2 linked regions of the Halorhodospira halochloris genome follow. The protein of the gene in region 1 interacts with the protein of each later gene in a pairwise test. Links are inferred from orthologs where the notes say so. Each region holds a gene or a part of one and is shown on either strand. Other genes may lie near its edges.

What was found. The genes of interacting proteins can lie anywhere in the genome.
Region 2: the proteins of secB (region 1) and secA interact in binary tests that used the Escherichia coli proteins (3 or more experiments, as listed by UniProt). The link is inferred for Halorhodospira halochloris from one-to-one orthologs.

Annotation. Positions count from the first base shown.
Region 1 is NZ_AP017372.2:16,274-21,472, forward strand. The notes cover bases 1-2,980. They hold secB (protein-export chaperone SecB), read right to left. Parts: upstream 1,748-2,980; coding sequence 1,253-1,747; downstream 1-1,252. Other genes in these bases: glnG (nitrogen regulation protein NR(I)), read left to right, coding at 1-245; HH1059_RS00070 (NAD(P)H-dependent glycerol-3-phosphate dehydrogenase), read right to left, coding at 252-1,244; HH1059_RS00080 (rhodanese-like domain-containing protein), read right to left, coding at 1,790-2,233; HH1059_RS00085 (murein hydrolase activator EnvC family protein), read left to right, coding at 2,406-2,980. In the rest of the region: more of HH1059_RS00085, read left to right, coding at 2,981-3,560; HH1059_RS00090 (S41 family peptidase), read left to right, coding at 3,606-4,976; HH1059_RS00095 (divergent polysaccharide deacetylase family protein), read left to right, coding at 5,127-5,199. UniProt on the Escherichia coli protein: One of the proteins required for the normal export of some preproteins out of the cell cytoplasm. It is a molecular chaperone that binds to a subset of precursor proteins, maintaining them in a translocation-competent state.
Region 2 is NZ_AP017372.2:1,901,495-1,908,179, reverse strand. Bases 1,733-5,245 are described here. They hold secA (preprotein translocase subunit SecA), read left to right. Parts: upstream 1,733-2,102; coding sequence 2,103-5,045; downstream 5,046-5,245. Other genes in these bases: argJ (bifunctional glutamate N-acetyltransferase/amino-acid acetyltransferase ArgJ), read left to right, coding at 5,046-5,245; HH1059_RS08670 (DciA family protein), read right to left, coding at 1,733-2,013. Outside these bases: HH1059_RS08680 (DUF1631 family protein), read left to right, coding at 1-747; HH1059_RS08675 (lysophospholipid acyltransferase family protein), read left to right, coding at 744-1,466; more of HH1059_RS08670, read right to left, coding at 1,468-1,732; more of argJ, read left to right, coding at 5,246-6,254; HH1059_RS08655 (thiamine phosphate synthase), read left to right, coding at 6,235-6,685. UniProt on the Escherichia coli protein: Required for protein export, interacts with the SecYEG preprotein conducting channel.

The sequences.
Region 1 (5,199 bases):
GCAATGACGAACTCACCACCAATAGCGATGACTGGACGCGACCACTAGCCTTATGGGCTGAAAAAACCCTAGCGAACGGCAATCACCATATACTCGATGACGCCTTACCTAAATTGGAAAGGACTCTAATCAACGCGGCATTAGCCTATACTCAAGGCCATCGCCAAGAGGCGGCCCGACTACTAGGTTGGGGACGCAACACTTTGACGCGCAAGATAAAAGAGCTAAACATAGGAGAAAATTAGATACCCTTATACCTCAGCCTTAGGCGTCCTCTCCATAAGTTCAGTTACTGCACGTGCAGGGTCTATGGCCCCACTAACCAGACGATAAACACATGAACAGATGGGCATTTCTATAGCATAGCGCGCTGCTAAGGAGTAGAGTTCAGCGGCAGTGCGTGCCCCCTCAACAGTACTACCTACTACCTCAAGGGCTTCATCAATAGCCGCTCCTCGGCCGAGCGCCAGCCCGAAACGACGATTGCGGGACTGATCATCGGTACAGGTCAACAACAAATCACCGAGACCGGCAAGGCCGATTAGGGTGCGCGGATCAGCACCTAAGGCCGCGCCTAGCCGAGTGATTTCAGCCATTCCGCGGGTCACCAAGGCAGCCCGGGCGTTAGCTCCGAGGCCCATACCATCACTGACTCCAGTTGCTACGGCTAAGACATTCTTAACCGCACCGCCGAGCTCGACGCCGACCATATCGGGGTTGGTGTATAGGCGAAAACGCTCGCAGTGAAACGCATCAACCATCTGCGCAGCAAAATCATCACTGCTCGCTGCTACGGTCATGGCAGCTGGTAGACCTTGCCCTACCTCAGCAGCAAATGTTGGACCGGAGAGCACAGCGATTTGGGGCTCGGGGGTTATCTCCTGTTCAACGATGCCGTGCAAAAACCCGCCCGAATCGGCATCTAGCCCCTTCGTAGCCCATGCTACACGCTGCGGCCTGAAAGGTGCTAGCCGGCGTATAGTAGCGCGAAAGGCTACACTGGGGGTAGCAACAAGGATCCAGTCGCTGCCCGTAATGGCAGCAGCGAAATCAGCGGTTGGCTCAATGGTGTCAGGCAGAGGACATCCAGGCAGGTGACGCCGATTCTCACGATCGATGACCATCGCTTGGACATGATCGGCATCGCGCGCCCAGAGCCTGACCTCGTGTTGATTGTCTCCTAAGACCTTCGCTAGAGCACTGCCCCACGCTCCAGCGCCGAGTACAGCTATTCTATCTACCAAGGTAGCCCCTACTGTTGGGTGGCTTGCTGACGTTGTTGTTGGTAAAGCGCTTCGAAATTTACCGGAGCCAGTAACAGTTGAGGGAAACCGCCTTTAACTACAAGATCATTTATTGCCTCACGGGCAAAAGGAAAAAGTTGCCCCGGGCAGAACGCGCCCAGAACGCGATCAAGTTCCTGGTTCGTAAACCCCTCCAGGCGAAATACTCCACCCTGCTTAACCTCACATAGATAGGCCGTTTGCTCATTGTTCTTAGCTGTAACGGTGACAGTTAGGAGGACATCGTAGGTATTCTCATCTAAGTTTTTGGCTCTAGAACCGAGTTCTACATCGACCTGCGGCTTCCACTCAGACCGAAAGGCCTCAGGTGTGTTGGGAGCCTCAAAAGAGACATCGCTTAGATAGACTTTAGCTATCTGAAATCTTTGTTGCTGGGCATCCTGGCCACCTGCTGCTGTTGCGGAGGAATCCTTGCCGTTACCGTTAGTATTATCTTCAGCCATTTTTGATAATCCCTGACGAGTCTTGAGAGTTTGAAATGATGCTTAGCCCTTGGATTTGACATCTTCAAGTGGATACCCGGCATTAACCCAGGCGTTGAGACCGCGTTTAAGGCGATAAATTTTAGTGAACCCCTTCTTGCGAAGCTTCCTGCCCATTTTTGCGGCCTCTTTGCCGCTCTCGTCATATACAATAAGGGGTGAGTCTTCGGCGACCTGCTTGCGGAGTCTGGTCAGCAATTGCTCAATCTCCGCCTCGGGCATGTGAAAGGCCTGGGGCAAGTGTCCTTTATCGTATTCGCGGCGGGCACGTATATCGATAAACTGAGCCGATTCGCGGTTATAAAGGCGAGTGGCTTGTTCGGCGTCGATAGGTTTAACGCCACTGTACCAGTGGAACAGCTCGCCACCTATCCAGTAGATGAGGATAAGTAGGAAGGCGAAGGTCATACCCCAATTGGTCAGTGCGAAATCGATAAACTCTTCCATAGGTTAGCGGTGCCTCATCCTCAACAAAGTATCTGTGTATAGCTCAATTCTAACATTGAAAGGTTACGGGCTGGCTCAGCTACTTGAACATAGGGCATGATACCAGCAGGTTTGCCTTGCTGCAGGCTCGATTGCAGCTACGACTATTAAGTAGGAGCAAATGCCGCGCAGAATGTGGACAAAAGCATACTCTTGCACGATACGCCCAATACCTCTGATGGCATTTCTGCTCGCATTAGCAGCGCCCGGCCATGGCGCTGAGTACGATAGCGAGCGTGAGCATCTTGAGCAATTGCGGCAACAGCTCGAGGAGGTCGAACAGCAATTAGCTGAGGACCGGGCAGAGCGTGATGAAGTTGATGAACAGTTGCAGCGTCTTGACCGCAAGGTCAATCAGAGTGTTGAGCGCCTCCAGCAGTTACGTCGCCAACGTGCATCGCTGCGAGAGAGTATAGAAGAGCTTGAACAAGATTATCGGCAAGAGCAAGAAAGGCTCAGCGAGCAGCGCCAGGCACTACGTGAACAGATAGTAGCCGCATATGCAGCTGGCGAAGATGCGCAGTTGAAAATGCTACTAAATGAGACTGATCCAGGAACCGCGCAACGCCTGCTGGCCTACTATGACTACTTCCACGAGGCTCGTACCGAGCGCATCGAAGATCTGCTCGAGCAGATAAGCAGCCTTATCGATATGCGCCGTGAACTAAACGCGGAAAGAAGTGAGCTGCTAGCTCTCGAAGAGAGCGTAACTGATGAGCGTGATAATCTGCGCGAGAAGCGCGCTCAGCGCGATCGCTATCGCCAGGAACTTGAGCAAAGGATTGCCGAACGGGGACGCTCAGCTCAACAACTTGAGGCCGACGTAGCTGAACAGGAGTCGCTGCTTGAAGAGCTACGCCAACGTTTGGAAGACATTCCCGAAGATTTAGACATAGACAATTTAGCTGAGGCTCGAGGCAGTCTCCCGTGGCCAGTGGAGGGTGATGTCGAGGCCGAATTCGGCGAATCGCGTGGCGGTGGATTGGAGCGCACCGGAATTATAATTAGCGCTTCTCGCGAGTCTGAGGTAGTTGCCGTCGGTCCGGGCCGGGTTGTTTTCAGTGATTGGTTGCGTGGTCTCGGATTGCTAGTCATTATTGACCATGGCGAAGGATTTATGACTCTTTATGGCCATAATGAAGCTCTCTACGTTGAATTAGGCGATTGGATCAATGCAGGTGATCGCATCGCGACTGTAGGCAGCAGCGGAGCTCGGCAAGCCCCTGGCCTCTATTTCGAGATACGCCGTGGGGATGAGCCGCAGAATCCGATAACATGGTTACGCTAGTGGGTCATTAGCAGATTGAATAGTTCATAACCCTAAGGAGCTACAATGCATAAGCTGCGTTCCAGCTGGCTCGCCCTAATCATCGCGACTGCTTTTTTAAGCGGCTGCTTCAGCTTAAACGGCTTGGGAACAGCTCAGGCAGAAGATAATTCACAGGAGCTTTTCGAGACATCTGAGAAGCTCCCCATGGCTGAGCTGGAGCTGCTTACTGAGGTATACGGGCGTATCAAGCGGGATTATGTCGATGAAATAGAAGATGAAAAACTCTTCAAGGCGGCTATCCGTGGAATGCTAAATGAGCTAGATGCCCATACCAGTTATCTAGACGATGAGGAATTGGAAAAACTGCGCGAAGGCACGCGCGGTGAATTCGGTGGCATAGGGCTGGAACTGAGCAGCGATAATGGATTTGTTCAAGTTGTCGCCCCGATCGACGAGACGCCGGCTAGCAAAGCTGGGCTCAAAACAGGGGATATTATAACTAGGGTTAACGGCGAATCGGTCCGCGGTATTGGGATAAACCGTATAGTCAATAAACTCCGGGGTGAGCCGGGGACGAAGGTGAGTCTGACGATCGTCCGCGAAGGTGCTGCCGAACCGCTCTCATTTGAGCTAGAGAGAGACATAATCAAGATCCAGAGCGTGCGCTCCAAGACGCTTACTCCAGGTTACGCCTACGTACGCATAAGTCAGTTCCAGGAAAGAACTGCTGCAGATCTGCACAAGGCATTGGATGATTTAATCGAAGAAAATGAGGACAAAGGCCTCAAGGGGATGATCCTGGATCTGCGTAATAACCCCGGTGGGGTTCTTAATGCGGCGATATCTGTCAGTGATGCATTCTTAGAAGGTGGCCAGATAGTTTACACTGAAGGCAGGGCTAAGGATTCGCGTGTCGATTTTGATGCTAGCGATCAAGACCGCATCGATGGGACACCATTGGTAGTTCTGATTAATCGAGGTTCTGCCTCAGGCTCAGAGATAGTCGCAGGTTCATTACAGGATCGCGATAGGGCGATCATCATGGGACAAACAAGCTTCGGTAAAGGATCTGTGCAAAGTGTAGTGCCCCTTCTAGGTGGGCCAGCAATGAAGCTTACTACCGCCCGCTACTACACCCCCACAGGTCAATCGATCGATAAAAAAGGTGTTGTGCCTGATATCGAGGTCGAAGACCTGCGCCTGGCCGAGGCAAAACAAGCGGAGCGTAGCAAAGAGGCAGAGCTTGAAGGGCTTATGCCTGAAGCAGAGACAGACGATCGATCAGCCGAAGAAGATAAGCTGCGCGATCTTGCGCGTGACGATTATGTCCTGTACGAGGCGCTCAACCTTCTACGCGGTTTAAATATCGTAACTAAAAACTCCCAAAAGCTCCCCCCGGGCCACTCAACTACCCCGGTGGGGAGGACCCCGTGAATCCATCCCTGGAGGCTTCATGGCGCCATCCCCTGGCGCCAAGACCTCCACACCGGGGTAGTTGAGTGGCCCGGGGGGAGCTTTTGGATGGTTCCAACTGGACAATAATCGCTCATTATGGCTACAAGATACTGCGCTATAAGCAAAAGCATGACAAATAACCAGAACGCTATTAGGGAGACTGAGTTCGCAGCTAGCAATAAACTGCCGTGGAAACTTTTTA
Region 2 (6,685 bases), 1.9 Mb from region 1 along the record:
GAGGTCGATTTTGTTGCCCGGGCAAGACGCAGTAGGCAGAAGGTGGAGCAGGGCCGCGCTAGGGTTGAGCGCGAGATTGAGCGCTGCCTAGCTGGGCGCAGAGTTCCCCCAATGGTGGAGCAGCTGATCAGGGATAATTGGGCACGATTGTTGCTTCTAGTCTACGTAGGAGAGGGGCCTGATTCGGATGAATGGGTGCGCAATTGTGCTGTTATGGAACGCCTGGTCTGGAGCTTTCAGGCGCCCTATGACGAACTCGCCCGGCAACGCCTGGTGCTGGAGATTCCGCTGCTGCTCCACGAGCTTACCGATGGCCTATATTTGGTTATGCAGGAGCCGATCGAGCTGACAAAGATACTCCGTGCTTTGGAAGGGGAATATCTTAAGTGCTTGATTGAGGATGACCCTGAGCTTAGGCGGATCAGCGCTAATGATGAGCCTGGCGATAGCTCTCCTCGGCCTGAAGATTTCGGTTCTCTGGATAAACTCGCTGAGGGCACTTGGTTTGAGTTTAACTGCTTTGCAGATGATCCGCTGCGAGCCCGCCTAGCTGGCAAAGACGCCAAAGGTACCATGGTGTTTTGTGATCGAGCCGGCTTTAAGGTTCTGGAGCGCACGCCAGAGGAGCTTGCTGGGTCTATTGCTAAGGGCGAGGCTAAGGTTCTCGATGATGAAAAGCTGCTTGACGCTGGCCTGTCACGAGTGATGAGGCGGTTGTGCGATCGGAGGTTAGGCCACGGCGAATGATCCTCTTACGCCACATCTTTGCAGCACTGATCTGCCCCCTGATTTTGCTCCACCTGGTGAGCGGTTTTTTCTGGGTTGGTGGGGCAGCGCTTGGCTCTACGCGGGCCGGTAGAGCGGCGGCGACTGTGTGGAGTAGGGCCTTGTTGATCCTATTTGGAGTGCGCCTGCACCAAAATGGTAAACCGCTCAAGGGTGCGTTATGCGTAGCCAATCATCTGTCGTGGCTGGATATCGTCGCCCTGAAGGCGAGTTTTGACGCTTGTTTTTTAAGTAAGGCCGAAGTTAAGAGTTGGCCCATTATTGGCCTGGTTGCCTCCTGGTTAGGTACTTTATTCATTGGGCGCGGCGCTAACGGTGCCGCAGAGCGGGCGACGCAGCAAATTGCTGAGCGTTTGCGGGCAGGTGAAACAGTCATTTTTTTTCCTGAAGGGCGGATTAATCAGGATCGTGGCCTGCTGCCTTTCCGTCCGCGGTTGTTTAAGGCTGCCTACGACGCGCAGGCCCTGGTTCAGCCGGTAGCTATTCGCTATCTGAGTGCTAATGGCGATTTGGGGCACCTTGTGCCTGAGTATAATATGTTAAAGAGCGTGTGGTGGTTGGCAGGCAGGCGCGAAGTTGAGGTTGAGATTACCTTCCTCGAGCCGCTTGAGCCCGCTGATAGGCCGCGCCGGCAAATAGCCGATGAGTCGCGGGCTCGGGTTGCGCGGGCTTTGGGTTAAGCTAGCGCCGCGATGCTAATCGCTCAAAGGCTGCCCGTAGTCGCGGATCGGCGGTGGCAGAGGCGGCTCGTTGTAACGTTCGGCTGGCCTGATCGCTTATTGGCCCTGGTGGCTGTAGGGTGCTGCGTCGCTTACTCTCCCTGGCGACCCGAATACTCACCCGGTGCGGTCGCGGCGCGCCAATGCGCTGCGCTGTATCCTGCAGCAAGCGCGAGAGGTAGCGTAGTCGCGTTGCCCAGCCTCCACTTTGGGCTACCAACACCATCTCCTCTTCATCCAGCCGGGCCAGGTGCCAGCGCCCGCGCATCTCGTCGGGGAGAGCGAACTGCATGCGCCGACGCAGGCCGTCGAGTTCGCGGGCATGATCGATTAGGGATTTGAGGGTCCCTGGGTTGGAGTTCAAGCGTGGTGCTAGCCGGTACAGCTTGCCTTGGCGCGACTCTAGGGCCGGTTTAATGGTCAGTGCAGGTGGTCGTGAAGCCGGTTTGGGGCTGTTTTTGGCGGCCTGCGTCTGTGTTCTTGCGGTGCCTCCAGCTGATTTAGACATCAGTTCTTAGTCTCCACCATTACCAATCAAGCGCCATTATCTGTATCCTGTGGGCATCAAAATCGCCGAGCGAATGTGACAAACGAACTATGCTACAGACTATAATCAAGAGAGTTTTTGGAACCCGCAATGACCGCGCCCTGAAGCGGCTGCGTAAACGCATCGCTAACATCAACGAGTTGGAGCCGCAGATCCAGCAACTTAGCGATGAGCAACTGCGCGCCAAAACCGATGAATTCAAACGCCGCCTGGCTGCCGGTGAGACCCTTGACGATATTCTCGAAGAGGCGTTTGCCGTCGTCCGTGAGGCCTCCAATCGTACTTTGGGTCTGCGCCATTTCGATGTCCAGCTGCTCGGCGGCATGGTGCTTCACCAAGGTAATATAGCCGAGATGAAGACCGGTGAGGGCAAGACCTTGGTCGCCACCCTGCCGGTCTATCTTAACGCACTCACCGGGCGCGGCGTCCATGTGGTTACCGTAAACGATTATTTGGCGCGCCGCGATGCCGAATGGATGGGCAAGATCTACCGTTTTCTCGGTATGGAAGTCGGGGTTGTGGTCTCCCGTCAACCGCGCGAGGAGAAGGTCGCAGCTTATCAGGCCGACGTAACCTACGGCACAAATAACGAGCTGGGCTTCGACTATCTGCGCGATAACATGGCCTTCCGCAAGGAAGATAAGGTGCAACGCGACCTCTACTATGCCCTCATAGATGAGGTCGACTCGATCCTTATCGACGAGGCGCGAACCCCGTTAGTTATCTCTGGCCCTGCTGAGCAGCCGGGTGAGTTATACGAGGCGATGACTCGGGTGGTGCCCAAGCTCGAGCCTCCTGAGCGCCAGGCTAGCCCGGATGATGAAGAGGAGCCACCGGGCGACTACCAGATTGATGAGAAATCACGCCAGGCCTTCCTTACCGAGCAGGGTCACGATCATGCCGAGCAACTGCTGCGTGCCGAAGGGTTGCTCGGTGAGGGGGAGTCGCTCTACGACGCCCGAAATATCAATCTGGTGCACCATTTGACCGCCGCGCTGCGGGCGCACACGGTGTATCAGAAGGATGTTCACTATCTGGTACGTGACAATCAGATCGTTATTGTCGACGAGTTCACCGGTCGGGCCATGCCGGGGCGGCGCTGGTCGGATGGCCTGCACCAGGCGGTGGAAGCCAAAGAGGGGGTTCCGATTCAGGCCGAGAACCAGACCCTGGCCTCGATTACCTATCAGAATTTCTTCCGCCTCTACGAGAAGATCGCCGGCATGACCGGTACCGCCGATACCGAGGCGTTTGAGTTTCACCACATCTATGGACTGGAGGTGTTGTCAATACCGACCCACCAGCCGATGGTTAGGGAAGATAATAACGATCTAGTCTATCGCACCAACGAAGAGAAGTTTGATGCCATAGTCGCTGATATCAAGGACTGTGTCAGCCGCGGTCAGCCGGTGCTGGTCGGCACAACCTCGATCGAGGCCTCAGAGCGGGTCTCCAGTGCCCTCAAGCAGGCAAATATCGACCACAATGTCCTCAATGCCAAGCATAATGAGAGCGAGGCGCAAATCATCGCCGACGCTGGGCGCCCGGCGACGGTAACTATAGCTACAAATATGGCTGGTCGGGGTACTGATATTGTCCTCGGTGGGAATCTGGATGCTGAGTTGGCAGAGCTTGGTGAAGACGCCGATCAACAGGAGATCGCTAGGCGCAAGGAGCAGTGGCAGCAACGTCACGATCAAGTGGTTGAGGCCGGTGGCTTACACGTTATCGGCACCGAGCGCCATGAGTCGCGGCGGATAGATAATCAGTTACGTGGGCGATCCGGGCGTCAAGGCGATCCGGGTTCGACACGTTTTTATCTCTCGCTGGAGGATCCGCTGCTGCGCATCTTTGCCTCTGAGCGGATGTCGACAATGATGCAGCGCTTAGGCATGGAGCATGGCGAAGCCATAGAATCGAGGATGGTGTCGCGGGTCATCGAGAATGCCCAGCGCAAGGTTGAGGCGCACAACTTTGATATGCGCAAGCACCTGCTCGAGTTCGATGATGTCGCCAATGACCAGCGTAAGGTGGTCTACGAGCAGCGCAATGAACTGCTTGATGCGGACGACGTGGCCGAGACCTGTGAGGCGATCCGGGAAGATGTTATCGATAAGGTGATATCTGAATATATCCCGCCGGGGTCGATAGATGAACAGTGGGATGTTGCCGGCTTGGAGAAGGTCCTGGCTGATGAATTCGGCCAGCCTATGCCGCTCCAGCGTTGGCTTGATGAAGACGATAGCCTGCATGAGGAGACCTTGCGTCAGCGCATCCATGATGAGGTTGAGAAGGCCTATCAAGAGAAGGAGCAGCAGGCCGGCAAGGAGGTGCTGCGCCACTTCGAGAAGGCGGTAATGCTTCAGGTGCTCGATAAACACTGGAAGGAGCACCTTGCCGCTATGGACTATCTGCGCCAGGGGGTTAGCTTGCGCGGCTACGCGCAGCGCAATCCCAAGCAGGAGTTCAAGAAGGACGCTTTTGAGATGTTCCAGCGGATGCTGGAGGGGCTCAAGCGCGAGGCGGTAGCGGTCTTGCTGCGGACCAAGGTTCAGGCTGAAGAGGACGTGGAGGCGCTTAACGAGGAGCGTCGGCGAGAGGCTGAGCGCCTTGAGCAGTTGCGCCAGAATGCAGCCGATGGCAGCGCCGCGGCAGCTGCCGGCCGCGGCACTGGAGTAGGGGCCGCCCTGGGCATGAGCCCTGGGGCAAGCGCCGCCGCCTCAGGAGACGGTAGGCAGACAGCTGGTAGTGGTTCGGCTGGACAAATGGGCAGTGCCACCGCTGGTGGTACTACTCGTGCTGATGTTGCTCAGGCGCGGCCGCGCTCGGCTCAGCAAGACGGTAACCGGGCGCAGTCGAGTGCGGGCCAGCAGGGCCAAGGTGGTGCAGCGACCAGCGATACGGTGGTGCGTGAATCACCTAAGGTCGGCCGTAATCAGCCCTGCACCTGCGGCTCGGGCAAGAAGTACAAGCACTGCTGCGGGAAGTTGTAGATGAGCCCTTGTCAACATTCCATCACTCCGCAGCCGGTCGCCGGCGTCCGCGTTGGTAGTGTATGTGCCGGTATTAGGCAGCCTGGACGGCCAGATTTAACCCTTATCGAGCTAGCCGCGGGTAGTAAGGCTGGTGCTGTCTTTACCCGCAATCAGTTCCGTGCCGCGCCGGTATGGATAGCTGAGCGCCATCTTAGCAGTAATGCGCCGCGTTACCTGCTGATCAACACCGGTTACGCCAATGCCGGTACCGGTGAGCGTGGCGAACCGGATGCCCTGGCCTGTTGTCGGGCGGTGGCTGATAATTGTAACTGTGCCCCTGAGCAGGTGATCCCTTTTTCTACCGGCATTATCGGTGAACCATTGCCGGTCGAGCGGGTGGCAGCGGCCATCCCTAATGTCTGCGCCGATCTGCGTGAGGATGGCTGGGAAGATGCTGCCTGGGCTATCCATACAACCGATACTCGAGCTAAGCAGGTTAGCTTGCACTTCGAGCTTAGTGGCGGGCCCTGTACCATTACCGGCATAGCTAAGGGGGCGGGGATGATCCGTCCGAATATGGCGACCATGTTGGCTTTTATCGCCACCGATGCCGGGCTGAGCGATACTGCTCTCGATCGAGCACTGCGCCACTCGGTCGGCCTTTCTTTTAATCGGGTTAGTGTCGATGGGGATACATCGACTAATGATGCCTGTCTGCTCGCAGCTACCGGTGTGGGTCCTGAAATCGAAGGAGAGGGTGCCGATTTTGAGCGTTTTCAGGCGGCCTTGGATGCTGTCTGCATCGATTTGGCGAAGGCTATAGCCGCTGATGGCGAGGGCGCATCGCGCCTGGTGGAGGTCGAGGTGCGTTCCGCGGTAAGTAGTGCCGAGGCGGAGCAGGTTGCCTTTACGGTAGCGGAATCACCGTTGGTCAAGACTGCTCTAGCAGCTGCTGATCCAAACTGGGGCCGAGTCTTGGCAGCGGTGGGGCGGGCAGGCATTGCTGATCTTGATGTCAACCGACTGCGCCTTTTTTTTGGCGAGCAGCTTATCGCTGAACATGGCGGCCGCAGCAACAACTACGATGAGGCAGCCGCCGCAGCTGAGTTGGCGCGCCCTCAAGTAGCGGTAACCATTGATTTGCAGCGCGGTAACTCTAACGCAACTGTCTGGACTTGCGATTTGACCGCCGAATATGTGCGAATAAATGCCGAGTACCGGAGCTAGATTGCCTGCAAGTGCTGGGAAACCTCGACAATTACCCGACTTCTATTTAATTACTCCTACTCAGCCCGATGACTGGCAGGCGTGGCTGGATCTGATAAGACGCTCGTTCTTTGATCCGGGGGTCGGCTGGTTGCAGATGCGCCGACACGACCTGGATGATCAATCTTTCCTGGAGCTTGCCACCGAGCTATATGCTCTATGCCGGGAGAACGGCATCCCTATGCTAGTTAATCGCGAACCGTGGCTTGCCGAACAAATCGCAGCAGATGGTCTCCATTTGAGCGAAAGTAGGCTCTTTGAAAAGGGCATAGAGCAGCGGTTGCGGCCTTTTGCCTGGGTTGGAGCCTCCTGTCATGGCGTCGAGTCGTTGCAGCGTGCTGCTGACATAGGTGTCGATTTTGCAGTCCTCTCCCCGGTGCACTCGACGCCTA